DNA from 3 places in the Pseudomonas sp. zbq_18 genome. Region 2 is predicted to be linked to each of the others. Evidence: riboswitches for the same ligand, from Rfam matches in the RefSeq annotation. Region 2 holds a riboswitch; each other region holds the start of a gene.
The links. A riboswitch is a leader RNA that binds a small molecule or an ion and turns the genes downstream of it on or off. The one in region 2 is predicted to bind cobalamin.
Positions count from the first base shown of each region.

Region 1 (5,193 bases), on a different contig from region 2:
ACAGCCCCCCACCCGTCGTCGACGCCAGCGCCAACGATGTGCTGATCAGTGCCATCGGGCTGGTGGGAACGCCCTATCGCTATGGCGGCAACACGCCGGACAGCGGTTTCGACTGCAGCGGTCTGATCGGCTACGTCTATCGTAATTCGGCGGGCATCAGCCTGCCGCGCTCGACCCGCGAGATGATCAAGCTGCGTGCGCCCAACGTGGGGCGCGATCAGCTGCAGAGTGGCGACCTGGTGTTCTTCGCCACCAGTGGTGGCGGCCAGGTCAGTCATGCCGGCATTTATGTCGGCGAAGGGCGCTTCGTGCATGCCCCCTCCAGTGGCGGTACGGTACGTCTGGATTATCTGAGCCAGACCTACTGGCAGAAGAGCTACCTGGGGGCCAAGCGGGTCCTGGCGCCGAGCCATCTGGCCCAGCAGCCATGACCAATCGCACGCTCACTCTCGACGACGCGCTGTACCAGTACCTGCTGGACGTCTCGCTGCGCGAGTCGGCGCTGCTCAAGCGCCTGCGCGAGGAAACCGCCCAGCTGTCCACGGCGCACTGGCAGATCGCTCCGGAGCAGGGGCAGTTCATGGCCCTGCTGGTACAGATCAGTGGTGCGCGCAGGATTCTCGAAATCGGCACCTTCACCGGCTACAGCGCGCTGTGCATGGCCCAGGCCATGCCAGCCGATGGCCGCTTGATCTGCTGCGATCTGCCTGGCGAGTACAACAGCATCGCCGAGCGCTACTGGTACGAGGCCGGGGTTAGCGAGCGCATCGAGCTGCGCCTGGCGCCGGCCCTGGAAACCCTCAACGCGCTGGAGCGCGGTGGGCAGGGCGAGAGCTTCGACCTGATCTTCATCGACGCCGACAAGGCCAACTACCCGGTGTACCTGGAGCACGCCCTGGTGCTGGCGCGTCAGGGCGGCCTGATTCTGTTCGACAACACCCTGTGGAGCGGGCGGGTGCTGGAGCAGAGTCCGGACAGCCAGGACACCCGTGCCATCCAGTCGCTCAACCGGGCGCTCAAGCGCGACAGTCGCGTCGATCTCAGCCTGTTGCCGCTGGGCGATGGTCTGAGCCTCTGCCGCAAGCGCTGACGGTGATCCGCCTTCCTCCCCAGCCGGATGTCTGCGAGCTGTGCCAAAGAGCGCTGCCGCTGACCCGTCACCACCTGATCCCCAAGGCGTTGCACGACAAGCCCTACGTGCAGAAACGCTATGCCAAGAGCGAGCGCATCACCGCCACCCTGTGGGTCTGTCGCGCCTGCCACAACCAGATCCACAAGCTTTTCAGTGAGAAGGAGCTGGCGCTGACCTACAACAGCCGTGAGGCGCTACTGGGCGATGAGCGCCTGCGCACCTTCGTCGACTGGCTGGCCAGCAAACCTGCCGGCTTTACCCCGCGACCCTGAGGCTCGTTCTAGAGCTGGCGCATTGACCGCGCCAGGCTCGGCCACTAAGCTGCGCGCCTGCTTCAGGTGCCCCCGCCGCATGCGGTCGAGGGGTGAAACAGGGAAGCCGGTGCGTGCTGCGTAATCGCAACACCATGCCGGCGCTGCCCCCGCAACGGTAGGTGAGTCAAAGGTCGCATCCCGCCACTGTGCTCCGGCATGGGAAGGCGCGGCCCGCAAGCCGCATGGCTTGGCTCACGAGCCCGGAGACCGGCCTGTCGCAATCCACGGCATTGCGGAGGGCGGCGCCGGGCGCGGCTGCCGCGTTTCCGTTCGTTCTCCCAACGCCTTATCCCGCAGTGTCGCGCGGGTGGCGCGACGGAGAACGACAACTTGAGCAAGTCCGATTTGCGGCTGGCGGCGTGCGCGCTGTTCAGCCTTGCCCCCTTTGCCGTGCAGGCGAACCCTCTCAATCTCGATCGGCAGGTGGTCACTGCTACCCGTACCGCGACCCCGCTGGTGGCAATTGCTTCCAGCAGCGTGATCACTCGTGACGACATCGAGCGCAGCCAGGCCACCTCGGTGCCCGAAGTGCTGCGTGGCCTGGCTGGTGTGCAGATCGCCAGCAATGGCGGGCGCGGCAAGAGCACCTCGCTATACCTGCGTGGCGCCAGCGACAAACAACTGCTGGTGCTGGTCGATGGCGTCAGGATCGGCTCTGCTACTTCCGGCAGTGCTGCATTGCAGGACATTCCCCTGGGACTGATCGAGCGTATCGAAGTGGTGCGCGGCCCGCGCTCGGCACTCTATGGTTCAGAGGCGCTGGGTGGGGTGATCCAGCTTTTCACCCGGCGTGGTCAGGGCGAGGGTTTCAAACCCTACCTTTCGCTGGGTGCGGGCAGCCGCTCCAGTTATAGCGGTACTGCCGGCGTGGCCGGGGGGAATGGCCGTGGCTGGTTCGACCTGGGGGTCAGTAGCGACGATACCGCAGGCATCAACGCCCGTGCCTATCGATCCGCAGCGCCTAACGCCTACGAGGCGGACAACGATGGCTACCGCCAGTTTTCTGCCTCACTGCGTGGCGGCTTGCGCTTTGACAACGGCCTGGAGCTGGACGGCAACTGGTTGCAGGGCGATACCCACAGCGACTTCGACAGTCGCAGTTCGCGCGGCACCAGCGGTCGCGACGCATACTCAGATGGCGAGCAACAGGTGCTCGGCGGGCGTGCCCGCTTCAACCCCCTGGACGCCTGGAAGGTCACCTTGCAGGCCGGGCATAGCGAAGAGCGCAGCGACAACTACCAGGATGGCCGTTTCTACTCGCGCTTCGATAGCGAGCGCGACTCGCTGGGCTGGCAGAACGATTTCAGCCTGGGCGACGATCAGCTGCTGACCCTGGGCTTCGACTACCAGCAGGACCGCATCGACACCTCGGACGTCTATGCCGAAGATTCGCGCTTCAATCGCGGTTATTACACCCAGTATCAGGGCCGTTTTGGTCGCCATGGCCTGACTTTCGGCCTGCGTCGCGACGACAACCAGCAGTACGGCGACCACGATACCGGCAACCTCGGCTGGAGCTACGACCTCAGCGACAGCCTGACCCTCAGCGCCGCCTATGGCACGGCCTTCCGTGCACCGACCTTCAACGACCTCTATTACCCGGCCAGCAGCTATACCGCCGGCAACCCGGAGCTCAAACCGGAGGAGTCGGAAAACTATGAGATCGGCCTGCGAGGTACCGCAGGGTGGGGCGAGTGGAGCCTGAACGCCTTCGAGAACCAGATCGACGACCTGATCGTCTGGGCTGGCAGCAGCCCGATGCGCCCAGAGAATGTCGAGTCCGCGCGCATTCGTGGCCTAGAATCGCTGGCGCGTACGCAACTGGCGGACTGGGACCTGAGTGCAACCCTGACCCTGCTCGACCCGCAGGACCGCAGCGCGCAGAACCACGGCCACCAGTTGGCGCGGCGGGCCAAGCGCACCTTCAACCTGGATGCGGATCGCCGTTTGGGTGACTTCGGCGTCGGCGCGACCCTGTTCGCCGCCAGCCAGCGCTTCGACTCCGCCAGCAACGACGAGGAATCGCGCCTGCCGGGCTATGCCTTGGTGGACCTGCGTGGCGAATACCACATCGATGCCGAATGGCGCCTGCAGGCCAAGGTCAGCAACCTGTTCGACCGCGACTACGAAACCGCGCAGACCTACGAACAGCCCGGTCGTGCCTTCTATGTCACCCTGCGCTACCAGGCGCTCTAAGTTAGGAGATCCGTCATGCCGGTACTTTCCACTCGCAACCAGCTGCTGATTGGCCTGCTGCTGGCCCTGCTGATGATCGTCACTCGCGGTCAGCACTTCGCCACGCTGAACCTGCCCAGCGCCAGCTGGGCGGTGTTCTTCCTTGCCGGCGTCCTGCTGCGCCCGCGCTGGGTGTTCCCGGCGCTGTTCGCCCTGGCGACGCTGCTGGACTTCGGCATGGTCGCCAGCGGCAGCGTCAGTGACTGGTGCACCTCGCCCGCCTACTGGATGCTGGTGCCGGCCTACGCCGCGTTATGGCTGGGCGGCCGGCTGTATGCCGGCTGGCATCGCGAGCAGGCCGCCAGTCTGGTGGTATTGGCGGTGACCGTGCTGGTGGCCGCCTTCATCTGCCACCTGCTGTCCAGCGGCGGCTTCTACTTCCTCTCCGGGCGTTACCCGGAGCCGAGCCTGGCAGGCTTCCTGCCGCGCATTGGCCATTACTACCCGCGCTTTCTCGGCAACATGGCGCTGTATGTCGGCATGGCGAGCCTGCTGTATGTCGGCTGGCGCGCGGCTGGCGGCGTGAAGCCACGAGTCGTCGGCTGATGGCGGTGCGCGCGTGCCCGGCCCTGCTGATTGCCGCCCCGGCATCCGGGCAGGGCAAGACCACCGTCACCGCCGCACTGGCGCGTCTGCATGTGCGGGCCGGGCGGCGGGTGCGGGTGTTCAAGTGCGGCCCGGATTTTCTCGACCCGATGATCCTGCAGCGCGCCAGCGGCGCGCCGGTGTACCAGCTCGACCTGTGGATGGTCGGCGAGGCCGAGTCGCGGCGTCTGCTCTGGCAGGCGGCGGGGGAGGCCGACCTGATCCTGATCGAAGGCGTGATGGGACTGTTCGACGGTCAGCCCTCGGCAGCCGACCTGGCGCGGCGTTTCGGCGTGCCGGTACTCGGCGTGATCGACGCCAGCGCCATGGCGCAGACTTTCGCCGCCGTGGCCCACGGTCTGGCCAGTTTCCAGCCGGACCTGCCCTTTGCCGGCGTGCTGGCCAATCGCACCGGCAGCGCCACGCATGCCGAGCTGCTGCGTGTCTGTCTGCCAGAGGTGCTGTCCTGGTATGGCGCCTTGCCGCGCAGCGGCGAGATGGAACTGCCCAGCCGCCACCTGGGCCTGGTGCAGGCCGAGGAGCTGCCTGATCTGGATGCGCGTCTGGATGCCGCCGCCGACGCCCTACTGGCCAGCGCCGGGGCCGTGCTGCCGGCGCCGGTGAACTTTGCCGCGCCATCCGCCGCACCGCTTGAACCCTGGCTGCGCGGTGTGCGCATCGGCGTGGCGCGCGACAGCAGTTTCGCCTTCCTCTACCAGGCCAACCTCGACCTGCTGCAGGCGCTCGGCGCCGAACTGGTGTGCTTCTCGCCGCTGACGGACGCCACCCTGCCGGCGGTGGATAGTCTGTACCTGCCCGGCGGCTACCCGGAACTGCATCTGCATCAGTTGGCCGGCAATCAGCCGATGCTGGCGGCGATCCGTGCCCATCACGCGGCAGGCAAGCCGATCCTCGCCGAATGCGGCG
Region 1 is NZ_JBICIT010000001.1:178,444-183,636, forward strand. Features, by position in the region: gene ACF8C6_RS00885 (C40 family peptidase) at 1-431, shown strand, start outside; gene ACF8C6_RS00890 (O-methyltransferase) at 428-1,090, shown strand; gene ACF8C6_RS00895 (hypothetical protein) at 1,093-1,404, shown strand; cobalamin riboswitch at 1,452-1,677, shown strand; gene btuB (TonB-dependent vitamin B12 receptor) at 1,777-3,642, shown strand; gene ACF8C6_RS00905 (hypothetical protein) at 3,658-4,227, shown strand; gene ACF8C6_RS00910 (cobyrinate a,c-diamide synthase) at 4,227-5,193, shown strand, end outside.
Region 1: another riboswitch for cobalamin. It lies ahead of btuB (TonB-dependent vitamin B12 receptor); the one in region 2 lies ahead of cobO (cob(I)yrinic acid a,c-diamide adenosyltransferase).

Region 2 (5,193 bases):
TGAGCAAGCTGTGTCGCCATGCCGTTCTGGTCATGGCACTGATCCCCGGTTTGGGGCATGCGGCCGGAGCGCTGTTGCTGGTCGGTGGCGGGCTCAAGGACGACAATGCCGCGATTTACCAACGCTTCATTCAGCTGGCCGGCGGTAGCGGCCAGGCCAAGATCGGTGTGATCACCGCCGCCTCCATTCCCGAAAGCCAGGACCCGGATGCCGGCACCGCGGATGCGGTCAACTCCAAGGCCAACGGCCTGTACTACGCCAATCTGCTGAAGACCTACGGCGCGGTGAAGGCCGAGTGGATTCCCATCGACCTCGACAACATCGCCAACAACAGTAACTCGACCGTGATCAACCAGATCAACGGCATGACCGGTTTCTTCTTCGGTGGTGGTGACCAGTCGCGCCTGGTGCAAACCCTGCAGACCGCCAGTCGTGGCGACAGCCCGGCGCTGGCGGCGATTCGCAGCAAGTACAACGCCGGCGCCGTGCTGGCCGGTACCAGCGCGGGCACCGCGATCATGGTCGACGGGCCGATGGTCACCGGTGGTGAGAGCTACGAGGCGCTGCGCTACGGGCCGTACACCTCGCCTTCCGGCGATGACCTGTCCTACGACCCGCAGGGCGGCTTCGGTTTCTTCAACTATGGCCTGCTCGATACGCACTTCAGCGAGCGTGGCCGTCAGGGCCGCATCGTGCACCTGGCCGACTACACCAACACCGCGTTCGCCTTCGGCGTGGACGAGAACACTGGCCTGCTGGTGCAGAACAATCCCAGTCTTGGCCAGGTGGAAATGGAAGTGCTCGGCACCGGTGGCGTGTTCGTCTTCGACCTGCGCAACACCGAACTGGGCAGCGGCAGCAGCTGGGCGCTGTATGACGTGCTGGCCAGCTACCTGACCACTGGCGATAAGTATCGCCCGCAGACCGGTCAGTTCGTCATCGGCGCCGGCAAGACCAGCCTGCGTGGCCGCGAGTACTACAGCAGCGCCATGACCGCCACCGGCGACATCTTCAGCAGCCCCAACAACAGCGGTGCCAATGGCCGGCGCAAACCGCGCGAGTTCGTGACCGTGAGTACCGACCTGTTCGACAGCCGCTCCACCAGCACCCTCGGTCGCACCTACGAGCGCAACCCGCGCTACCGCGTCGACATGGTCAAGAGCACCCAGTTCGACAGCCATGGCTACCAGGGCACCGTCGGCGGCAAGAGCCTGATTTCCTACCTGCGCCTGCTGGTGGATTTCGGCCCGAACTGAGTCGGGGGCTGATGCGCTTCTGAGTGGTGCCAATCGCGGCTGAAGCCGCTCCCACAAATGCCCCTGTGGGAGCGGCTTTAGCCGCGATTGGAGCTGCGCCTCGCTAACCAGCGGGATGCCGCCCAACGGAGCGCTGCCCAACCTTGCCTGCAAGCCATGAGCAGTTTATCGAGCAGGCATCAGCACTCGATGATGTTCACCGCCAGACCACCCCTGGCGGTTTCCTTGTACTTGCTCTTCATGTCTGCACCGGTCTCGCGCATGGTGCGGATCACCCGGTCCAGCGAAATGAAGTGCTGGCCGTCGCCACGCAGGGCCATGCGCGCGGCGTTGATCGCCTTCACCGAACCCATCGCGTTGCGCTCGATGCACGGCACCTGCACCAGGCCGCCGACCGGGTCGCAGGTCAGGCCGAGGTTGTGCTCCATACCGATCTCGGCGGCGTTCTCCACCTGCTGGATGCTGCCGCCGAGCACTTCACACAAGGCGCCGGCCGCCATGGAACAGGCCACGCCAACCTCGCCCTGGCAGCCGACTTCGGCGCCGGAGATCGAGGCGTTCTCCTTATAAAGGATGCCGATGGCGGCGGCGGTGAGCAGGAAGTTGACCACGCCCTCATCCGTGGCGCCGGGGACGAAGCGCCGGTAGTAGTGCAGCACCGCCGGCACGATGCCGGCCGCGCCGTTGGTCGGTGCGGTGACCACGCGGCCGCCGCTGGCGTTTTCCTCGTTGACCGCCAGGGCATAGAGGTTGACCCAGTCCATCACCGTCAGCGGGTCGCGCAGGCTGGCCTCGGGGTTCTGGCTCAGCTGTTGGCGCAGGGCGGCGGCGCGGCGCTTGACCTTCAGTCCGCCGGGCATGATGCCTTCGTTGCGGCAGCCGGCGCTGACGCAGTCCTGCATCACCTGCCAGATGTTCAGCAGGCCGGCGCGGGTTTCGGCTTCCGGGCGCCAGGCGGCTTCGTTGGCCAGCATCAATTGGCTGATCGACAGCCCGTGTTCGGCGCATTGGCTGAGCAGCTGCTTGGCGGTTTTGAACGGGTAGGTCAGCGGCGTTTGGTCCTCGACGATGCGGTCGGCCCCGGCCGCCTCCTCGTCGACCACGAAGCCGCCGCCCACCGAGTAGTACTCGCGCGAGCGGATCTGCAGGCCGGCGGCATCGAAGGCGCGAAAGACCATGCCGTTGGGGTGGTAGTCCAGCGGCTTGCGGATCATTGCCAGGTGTTCTTTTTCGACGAAGCGGATCGGCTTGTCGCCGCCCAGTTTCAGTTCGCCGGCGGCGCGCATGGCGGCCAGGCGGGCGTCGATGGTCGAGGTGTCGATCGTATCCGGTTGCTCGCCTTCCAGGCCCAGCAGCACCGCCTTGTCGCTGCCGTGGCCCTTGCCGGTGGCGCCCAGCGAACCATACAGCTCGACCTTGAGGCTGGCGGTGGTGTCGAGCAGTCCTTCGCGGCGCAGGCCCTCGACGAAACGCGCGGCGGCGCGCATCGGTCCGACCGTATGCGAGCTGGACGGACCGATGCCGATCTTGAACAGGTCGAAAACGCTGAGGGCCATGCCGAACTCCTGTGACTGAATGGTCAAGAGCTTACACCCGAGGCGTGCTGTTTGACGGTCAGCCAAGCGACCCGCAATTACCACAGTTCGCCGTGATGCAGGCCGCCGGCTGGCCGGGCGAATTGCCGCCGCCGCCCTTAACCGCTACCCTGCGCGGCATCGAACAGGTGCCCCGGGCGCGTTCCGCGCGAGGGGTGAAACGGGAAGTCCGGTGACCGCCTGGCCCAAGGCCCTGCACATTCCGGCGCAGCCCCCGCTGCTGTAAAGCCTGACGCCATCGCCACATGCCACTGGGAAACCGGGAAGGCGCGATAAGGAGCCTATGAATAGGCCCCGGGTGGATGACGGCGAGCCAGAAGACCGGCCTGAGCGAGATGTAGGTGCGTACCCCGGGGTGTGGGTCATGCCGATGCGGTTGCCTGTCCATTAGACAGTCGTTGAACAGTCGTCGCCATTCGGGCCGGCCAAGTGCTGCGCCTGCCACTCCCCTGCCGTGCGCGCCATCCAGCTACCCGGGCAGGAGAGTCGTGCCGTGATCGACGAAGACAAGAAGCGCAGTCACAACGAGCGCATGCAGCGCAAGAAAGCCGTGGTGGACGCCGGCATTGAACGCGCCCAGCAGGAGCGTGGCATCGTCCTGCTGATTACCGGCAACGGCAAGGGCAAGAGCACCTCGGCCTTCGGCACCCTGTACCGTGCCCTCGGCTACGGCCACCGTGCCGGTGTGGTGCAGTTCATCAAGGGCACCCAGGCCTCCGGCGAGATCATATTCCTGCACCAGCACGCACCGCAGGTGCAGTACCACGCCATGGCCACCGGCTTCACCTGGAACACCCAGGACTGGGACAAGGACAAGGCTGCCGCCGACGAGGCCTGGGCCCACGCCGTGCGCATGCTCGCCGACCCGGCGCTGAACCTGGTGGTGCTGGACGAGCTGACCTACATGCTCAAGTACAACTACCTCGACCTGCAGGCCGTGCTGGAGGCGCTGCGCAATCGCCCGCCCATGCAGACGGTGATCGTTACCGGCCGCGCGGCCAAACCCGAGCTGGTCGAACTGGCCGATACGGTGAGCGAAATCCGCGACATCAAACATGCCTTCAAGGCCGGGATAAAAGCCCAGGCGGGTATCGATTACTGATGGGGCTGGCGACGCCGCTGATTCTGCACCTGGCCGTGGCGCAGTTGGGCCAGGTGCTCAGCGGAAAATGTCGTTGAGGGTGACCGCCATGTGCGGTGGGCTGTGTGGGGCGTGCTCCTGGCTGACGATCAGGCCGCCGAGCAGGCACATGCCGAGAAACACGGCAGGCAGGGTGAGATAGCGAAGCATCGCTTGGCTCCTTCCTCACCGGGGGCGAGGGACAGACTGTTGTTGTTCTTGGTCTGTCCAGAATGGCGTCAAGCGCGTGCCGTGCGTTTACCCTAACGCGCCATTGGTTTGCCAATTCACGCCAAGCTGCGGCCGTTGGTCCGGCATTAGGGTCTGTTGACGTTTCGGCGCAAGCCGCGCTGCAGCGAAAAATCTCGCCATGGCCGGGCGGCGATCCGCTAGGCGTGGGACGCAGGCAATGGTCACTCCCTTGGCAAGTCCCACTACAACGGGCCCCGTCGCGGTCGCGGCGAAACGTCAACAGACCCTATGGGATTTTGATGGTGCCCAGCCCCAGCTGTTGCTTGGCCTGTGGCAGGCGGGGATCGTCGGGGGCCACCTGCTGCATGCGCACCACATAGGGCAGCGCCTGATTGCGCTGGCCCTGGCTGCCGTGCAGATAGATCATCGCGTAGAGCAGGTCGGCATCGTCAGGCGCCTGCTCCAGCCCTGCCTCCAGGGCGGCGCGGGCCTGTTCCGGCTGGCGCAGCTGGAACAGCAGCAGGCCCTGGTTGTAGCGGATGCGCGGGTTGTGCGGCAGCGCTTCGGCGGCCTCGCCCAGCCACTTCGCCCCTTCTTCGGCCTGGCCGTGCTCGACCAGCAGCAGGGCCAGCATGTAGGCCAGGTTGCCGCGGTCGGCTTCCGGCATGTTGTCCAGTGCCACGCCCTCGCGCAGGGCCTGCTCGGCGTCTTTCGGGCGCAGGATGTTGTTGGCCAGGGTCACCAGGTTCATCCGCGCCGGGATGAAGTAGGGGTCGAGCTTGAGGGCCTGGCGATACTGCGCCATCGCCTCCAGCTGCTTGCCCTGGCGCTCCAGCAGTACGGCCAGGTTGAGGCGATTGCCGGGCAGGTCGGCATTGCCGCGCAGACGCTTTTCATAGTCGGCCATCTGTGCGTCGAACCCGGCGCGGCGCTCCTCCGGCAGGGCGATGCGCGGGATGCCGGCCAGGGCGCGCAAGGCTTCGTCGCGCACGGCACGGTTGGCGTCGTCGAGCAGCGGCAGCAGCTCCTT
Region 2 is NZ_JBICIT010000013.1:258,547-263,739, forward strand. Features, by position in the region: gene ACF8C6_RS10805 (cyanophycinase) at 1-1,256, shown strand, start outside; gene ACF8C6_RS10810 (L-serine ammonia-lyase) at 1,436-2,812, opposite strand; cobalamin riboswitch at 2,961-3,196, shown strand; gene cobO (cob(I)yrinic acid a,c-diamide adenosyltransferase) at 3,348-3,953, shown strand; gene ACF8C6_RS10820 (hypothetical protein) at 4,011-4,142, opposite strand; gene ACF8C6_RS10825 (cytochrome c3 family protein) at 4,450-5,193, opposite strand, start outside.

Region 3 (5,193 bases), 210 kb from region 2:
AGCGGCCGGCAGGCCTGGCGGGCATACCGACGGTTGGCCGCTTCGGCAGTCTGGATGTTGAAAGCCTGCTCAGTCTCAAGCCCGACCTGATCCTGCTCACCCCCGGCAGCCTGCCCGATGCCCAGCGCCAGCAACTGGCCGACCTGGGGCTGGCCGTCTACCTGAACGAGGCGCGCGACTTCGACCAGCTGGCCGAGGCGTTCGCCGAGATCGGCGCGCGGGTCGGCCAGCCCGAGCGGGGCGCAGACCTGCGTGCACAGTTCCGCGATGGCATGCAGGCGCTGCGCCAGCGCTATCGCCGCTCGCCGGCGGTGCCGGTGTTCTACCAGATCTGGCATCAGCCGCTGTACACCATCGGTGACCGTCAGCTGATCGGTGAGGCGCTGCAGGTCTGCGGCGCGCGCAATGTCTTCGCCGACCTCACGCTGCCGGCACCTCAGGTCAGTGTCGAGGCCGTACTGGCGCGAGCACCCGAGGTGATCCTCGGCGGCAGCGGTGCCGAGCTGCAGCACTGGCAGGCCTGGCCGCAACTGCCGGCGGTGCGGCTAAGGCAAGTCTGGACGGTGCCGGACAAGGGCCTGGAGCGACCCAGTTTTCAGATGTTGGCGGCGACTGCCCGCTTGTGCGAGCAGTTGGCCCAGGCGCGCTAGCCGGGCGCGATGTGCACGGTTTGCTCCGCATCAGGTTGAAAAAAGGCCCCGGAAGGGGCCTTTGTCGTTTTACAGCGCGGGGGTCCAGGTCAGGCCGAGCAGCAGGCTGCGCGGGGTTTCCTGATAGCCGTAGTAGCGGTAGTCGCCGGCGTACTGGTACAGCGCGGTGCCGTAGTCCTTGTCCAGCAGGTTGGCCAGCTTGAGGTCGAAGGCCAGCTCGGTGCTGGCCTGCCAGCTGCCGCGCAGGTCGAGTACGCCGTAGCCGGCGATCTCGCGGCTGTTGGCGACGTCGTCGTAGCGCTGGCTGTAGGCCTGCCAGGTGGCGCCGACATTGAAGTCGCCGAGGCGGCGATCGAGATCCAGGCTCAGGTGGCGCTTGGCGCGGCGGGCCAGGGTGTGGCCGCTGTCGCGGTCGCGCGGGTCGATAATGCTCAGCGACAGGTTGCCGCTCCAGGCACCGAGTTGCTGCTGCAGGCTGGCCTCGAAGCCGTTGATACGCGCCTGGTCGACGTTGTAGTTGCGACCGATGAAGGTCGAGCTGTCCCACACATAGGTGATCAGATCCTCGACGTCGGTGCGGTACAGCGAGGCCTCCAGGCGCGTGCTTTCGGCCAGCTGACTGCGCCACTGCAGCTCGTAGCTCTTCGAACGCTCGGGGTCGAGGTTGGGGTTGCTGCCCCAGTCATCCGGGCCGTAGAGGTCGTTGAAGGTCGGCACGCGGAAGCCTTCGGCGTAGGACAGCACCAGCTCGTTGGTCGGGTTGATCGGCAGGGTCAGCGCGGCGTTCCAGGTGTTCTCGCTGCCGTACTGCTCGTTCTTGTCGTGGCGCAGGCCCAGTTCGGTGGAGAAGTGCTCACCCTGGTAGCTGTGCTGGATGAAGGCGGCCTGGTTCCAGCGGCTCTCTTCGCTGTAGGCGGTGCTGCTGTGCAGATTGTCTTCCTGGTAGTCCAGGCCGACGCGCAGTTGCTGGCCGTTGCCGAGCTGCAGGGTGTTCAGCCAGGCGGCCGAGTCGCGGTAGGTGTTGAATACGTCGCTGCCCGGGTAGAGCTTGTCGAAGTCTTCCTGCTTGTCTTCGCTGTGACCCAGCTCCAGGCGGCTGCTCCAGCTGTCCGCGAGGTTGGCGTCGACGTAGGCGGAGACGCTGCTCTGGCTGAATTCGCTCCAGTTCTCGGCCGGGTAGCTGAGGTAGGTGCTGTTGTCGAAGCGGCCGTAGGGGTTGTCGTATTCGCTCTTGCCGCGCTGGTCGACGGCGCTCAGGCCGATTTCCAGGTCATCGCTCAGGCTGTGGGCCAGGTTGAGGCTGAAGCTGCGATTGCGGAAGGCATCGTGGTCGGCGTCGGAGGCGTAGGACACATCGCTGCGGTCGATACCGTCGGTTTCTTCCAGGCTGCCGGTCAGGTTGTAGCGGGTGCGACCGTCGCCACCGGACAGACCCAGGCTGCGCTCCCAGGTGCCTTCGCTGCCGCCGGCCAGGCGCAGGTAGGGATGCAGACCTTCGCCCTCGCCGCGGCGGGTGAATATCTGTACGACACCGCCCAGCGCGTCGGCGCCGTACATGGCCGAGCGCGAGCCGCGCAGCACTTCGACGCGCTCGATCTGCTCGACGCTGAGAAACTGCAGCGCCGCGCCGCCGGAGGAGGCCGAGCCGATGCGCACGCCGTCGATCAGCACCAGGCTCTGGGCATTGCTGGTGCCGCGGATGAACAGGCTGGTGTTGGCGCCACGGCCGCCGTTGCGGATGACCTGTACACCGGGTACGCGGCTGAGCAGCTCGCCGACGCTGCTCGGGTTGAGGCGCTCGATATCCTGGCGGGTGAACACGCTGATCGCCGCGCTGCTCTCGCCGCGTTGCTGCACGTCGCGGTTGGCGGTGATGACGGTATCGGAGAGTTTCAGCGCCTGATCACGGGACAGGTCATCGGCGACGGTCAGGCCGGGGGCCAGCGCCACGGCGAGGGCTAGACGGGACAGCTTCATGTAAGTTTCCTCAAAGAATGCACACTTCGAGGAGGGCGGGAGACAGGCGCGCGCGGGCGCCTGACGGTGCGGCCCTCCGCAACACCAGTCGAAATCCGTCAGGCCGGTCTCCGGACTCTCGACGCCGGCCGGCTCGCCTTCCCGGATGACTCCAGTGGCTGTTGAGCAGGCCTGCGAGCCTGGGCTCGCGGTCGATTACCGTTGCGGGGGCAGTGCCGGGATTGCCTGTTGGCGCACCGGCTTCCCGATTATCGCTGGCCTTGGCCAGCGCACCTGTCAGAAAGAAAAAACGCCGCGCACCTTAGTGCACGGCGTGGTCAAGCTCAAGCAACTTTACGGCGGTTCAACATGAACTCTGTTCAAGCTGCTGCAATCGGCGACGGACGGCCGCCTCGATGCCGGCTTCGTCCAGGCCGCATTCAGCCAGCATCTGCGCCGGCTTGGCGTGCTCGACGTAGTAGTCGGGCAGGCCCAGGTGCAGCAGTGGCATGACGATATTCTCGGCGGCGAGGAATTCGCTCACCGCGCTGCCGGCGCCGCCCATCACGCTGTTTTCCTCAAGGGTCACCAGCAGATCGTGGCTGGCGGCCAGTTCGCGCAACAGGGCTTCGTCCAGGGGTTTGACGAAACGCATGTCGACCACGCTGGCATCCAGGGTTTCGCCCACGCGCAGGGCTTCGGCCAGTTGCACGCCGAAGACCAGCAGCGCGGTGCCGCGGCCCTGGCGGCGCACCACGGCCTTGCCGATCTCCACGGCGTTGAGGGCCGGGTCGATGGCGGCATTCGGGCCGCTGCCGCGCGGATAGCGCACCGCCGCCGGGCCGTTGAACTGGTGGCCGGTGGTGAGCAGCAGGCGCAGCTCGTTCTCGTCGCTGGGGGTCATCACCAGCATGCCGGGGATGCAGCGCAGGTAGGACAGGTCGAAGCTGCCGGCGTGGGTCGGTCCGTCTTCGCCGACCAGGCCGGCGCGGTCGATGGCGAACAGTACGTCGAGGTTCTGCACCGCCACGTCGTGGATCAGCTGGTCGTAGGCGCGCTGCAGAAAGGTCGAGTAGATCGCCACCACCGGCTTGGCGCCCTCGCAGGCCATGCCGGCGGCCAGGGTCACCGCATGTTGCTCGGCGATGGCGACGTCGAAATAGCGCTCCGGGAAGCGTTCGCTGAAGGCCACCAGGTCGGAGCCTTCCTTCATCGCCGGGGTGATGCCGAGCAGGCGTGGGTCGGCGGCGGCCATGTCGCACAGCCACTGGCCGAACACTGCGGAGTACTTCGGCCCGGCGGCTTTCTTCGGCTCGCCCTGCGGCTTGTTGATCGGGTCGAGCTTGGTGATCGCGTGGTAGCCGATCGGGTCGGCCTCGGCGGGGGCGAAGCCCTTGCCCTTCTTGGTCACCACATGGAGGAACTGCGGGCCTTCGAGGTCGCGCATGTTGCGCAGGGTGGCGAGCAGGGTCGGCAGGTCGTGGCCGTCGATGGGGCCGACATAGTTCCAGCCCAGCTCCTCGAACAGGGTGCCGGGGACCAGCATGCCCTTGGCGTGTTCCTCGACCTTACGCGCGATTTCCCAGGCGCCGGGCAGGCGCGAGAGGATCTTCTTGCTGCCCTCGCGCATGCTTGAATAGGTGCGGCTGGAGATGATTTTGGCCAGGTAGTTGGACAGGCCGCCGACGTTCTTGGAGATCGACATGTCGTTGTCGTTGAGCACCACCAGCATGTCGGCCTTGACGTCCGAAGCATGGTTGAGCGCCTCGAAGGCCATGCCGGCGGTCAGCGCGCCGTCACCGATCACGGCGACCGACTTGCGCTTGCTGCCCTGCAGCTTGGCGGCGATGGCCATGCCCAGTGCGGCGCTGATGCTGGTGCTGGAGTGGCCGACGCCGAAGGTGTCGTACTCGCTCTCGCTGCGGCGCGGGAAGGCGGCTAGGCCGTCCTTCTGGCGCAGGCTGCCCATGCGCTCGCGGCGCCCGGTGAGGATCTTGTGCGGGTAGGCCTGGTGGCCGACGTCCCACACCAGGCGGTCATCCGGGGTGTCGAAGATGTAGTGCAGGGCGATGGTCAGCTCGACCACGCCGAGGCCGGCGCCAAAGTGCCCGCCGGTCTGGCCGACGCTGTACAGCAGGTACTGGCGCAGCTCGTCGGCGAGGCTTTCCAGCTCGCTCTCGGCCAGGCGGCGCAAGCCATCCGGGGTGTCGGCGCGGTCGAGCAGCGGCGTGACGGGACGCTCGCGAGGGATCTCGTGGAAGGTGGTCGGCATCAGGCGAATCGTTATAGGTATGCAAAAGATGCAGCAGTTTACCTGATGCGTCGTGCCTCGCCCAATTCGCGCCGATGACGCGGCTATTGGTCGCGGTAATGGCGGCCGAGGAAGTCCAGCAGCAGGGCGTTGACCTGCCCTGGCTGCTGGCCCTGCAGCCAGTGTCCACACTCGCTCAGCAGGTGTTGCTCCAGGCGTGGCACGCGTTCGGCCATGCGCTTGAGGGTATGGGCCTCCAGGCGGGCGACCGGGTCCTGTTCGCCGACCAGGAACAGGGTCGGTTGCTCGACCTGGCACCCGGCCAGTGGTTCGGTT
Region 3 is NZ_JBICIT010000013.1:46,851-52,043, forward strand. Features, by position in the region: gene ACF8C6_RS09820 (cobalamin-binding protein) at 1-650, shown strand, start outside; gene ACF8C6_RS09825 (TonB-dependent receptor domain-containing protein) at 720-2,627, opposite strand; cobalamin riboswitch at 2,711-2,919, opposite strand; gene dxs (1-deoxy-D-xylulose-5-phosphate synthase) at 2,971-4,878, opposite strand; gene ACF8C6_RS09835 (alpha/beta fold hydrolase) at 4,962-5,193, opposite strand, start outside.
Region 3: another riboswitch for cobalamin. It lies ahead of ACF8C6_RS09825 (TonB-dependent receptor domain-containing protein); the one in region 2 lies ahead of cobO (cob(I)yrinic acid a,c-diamide adenosyltransferase).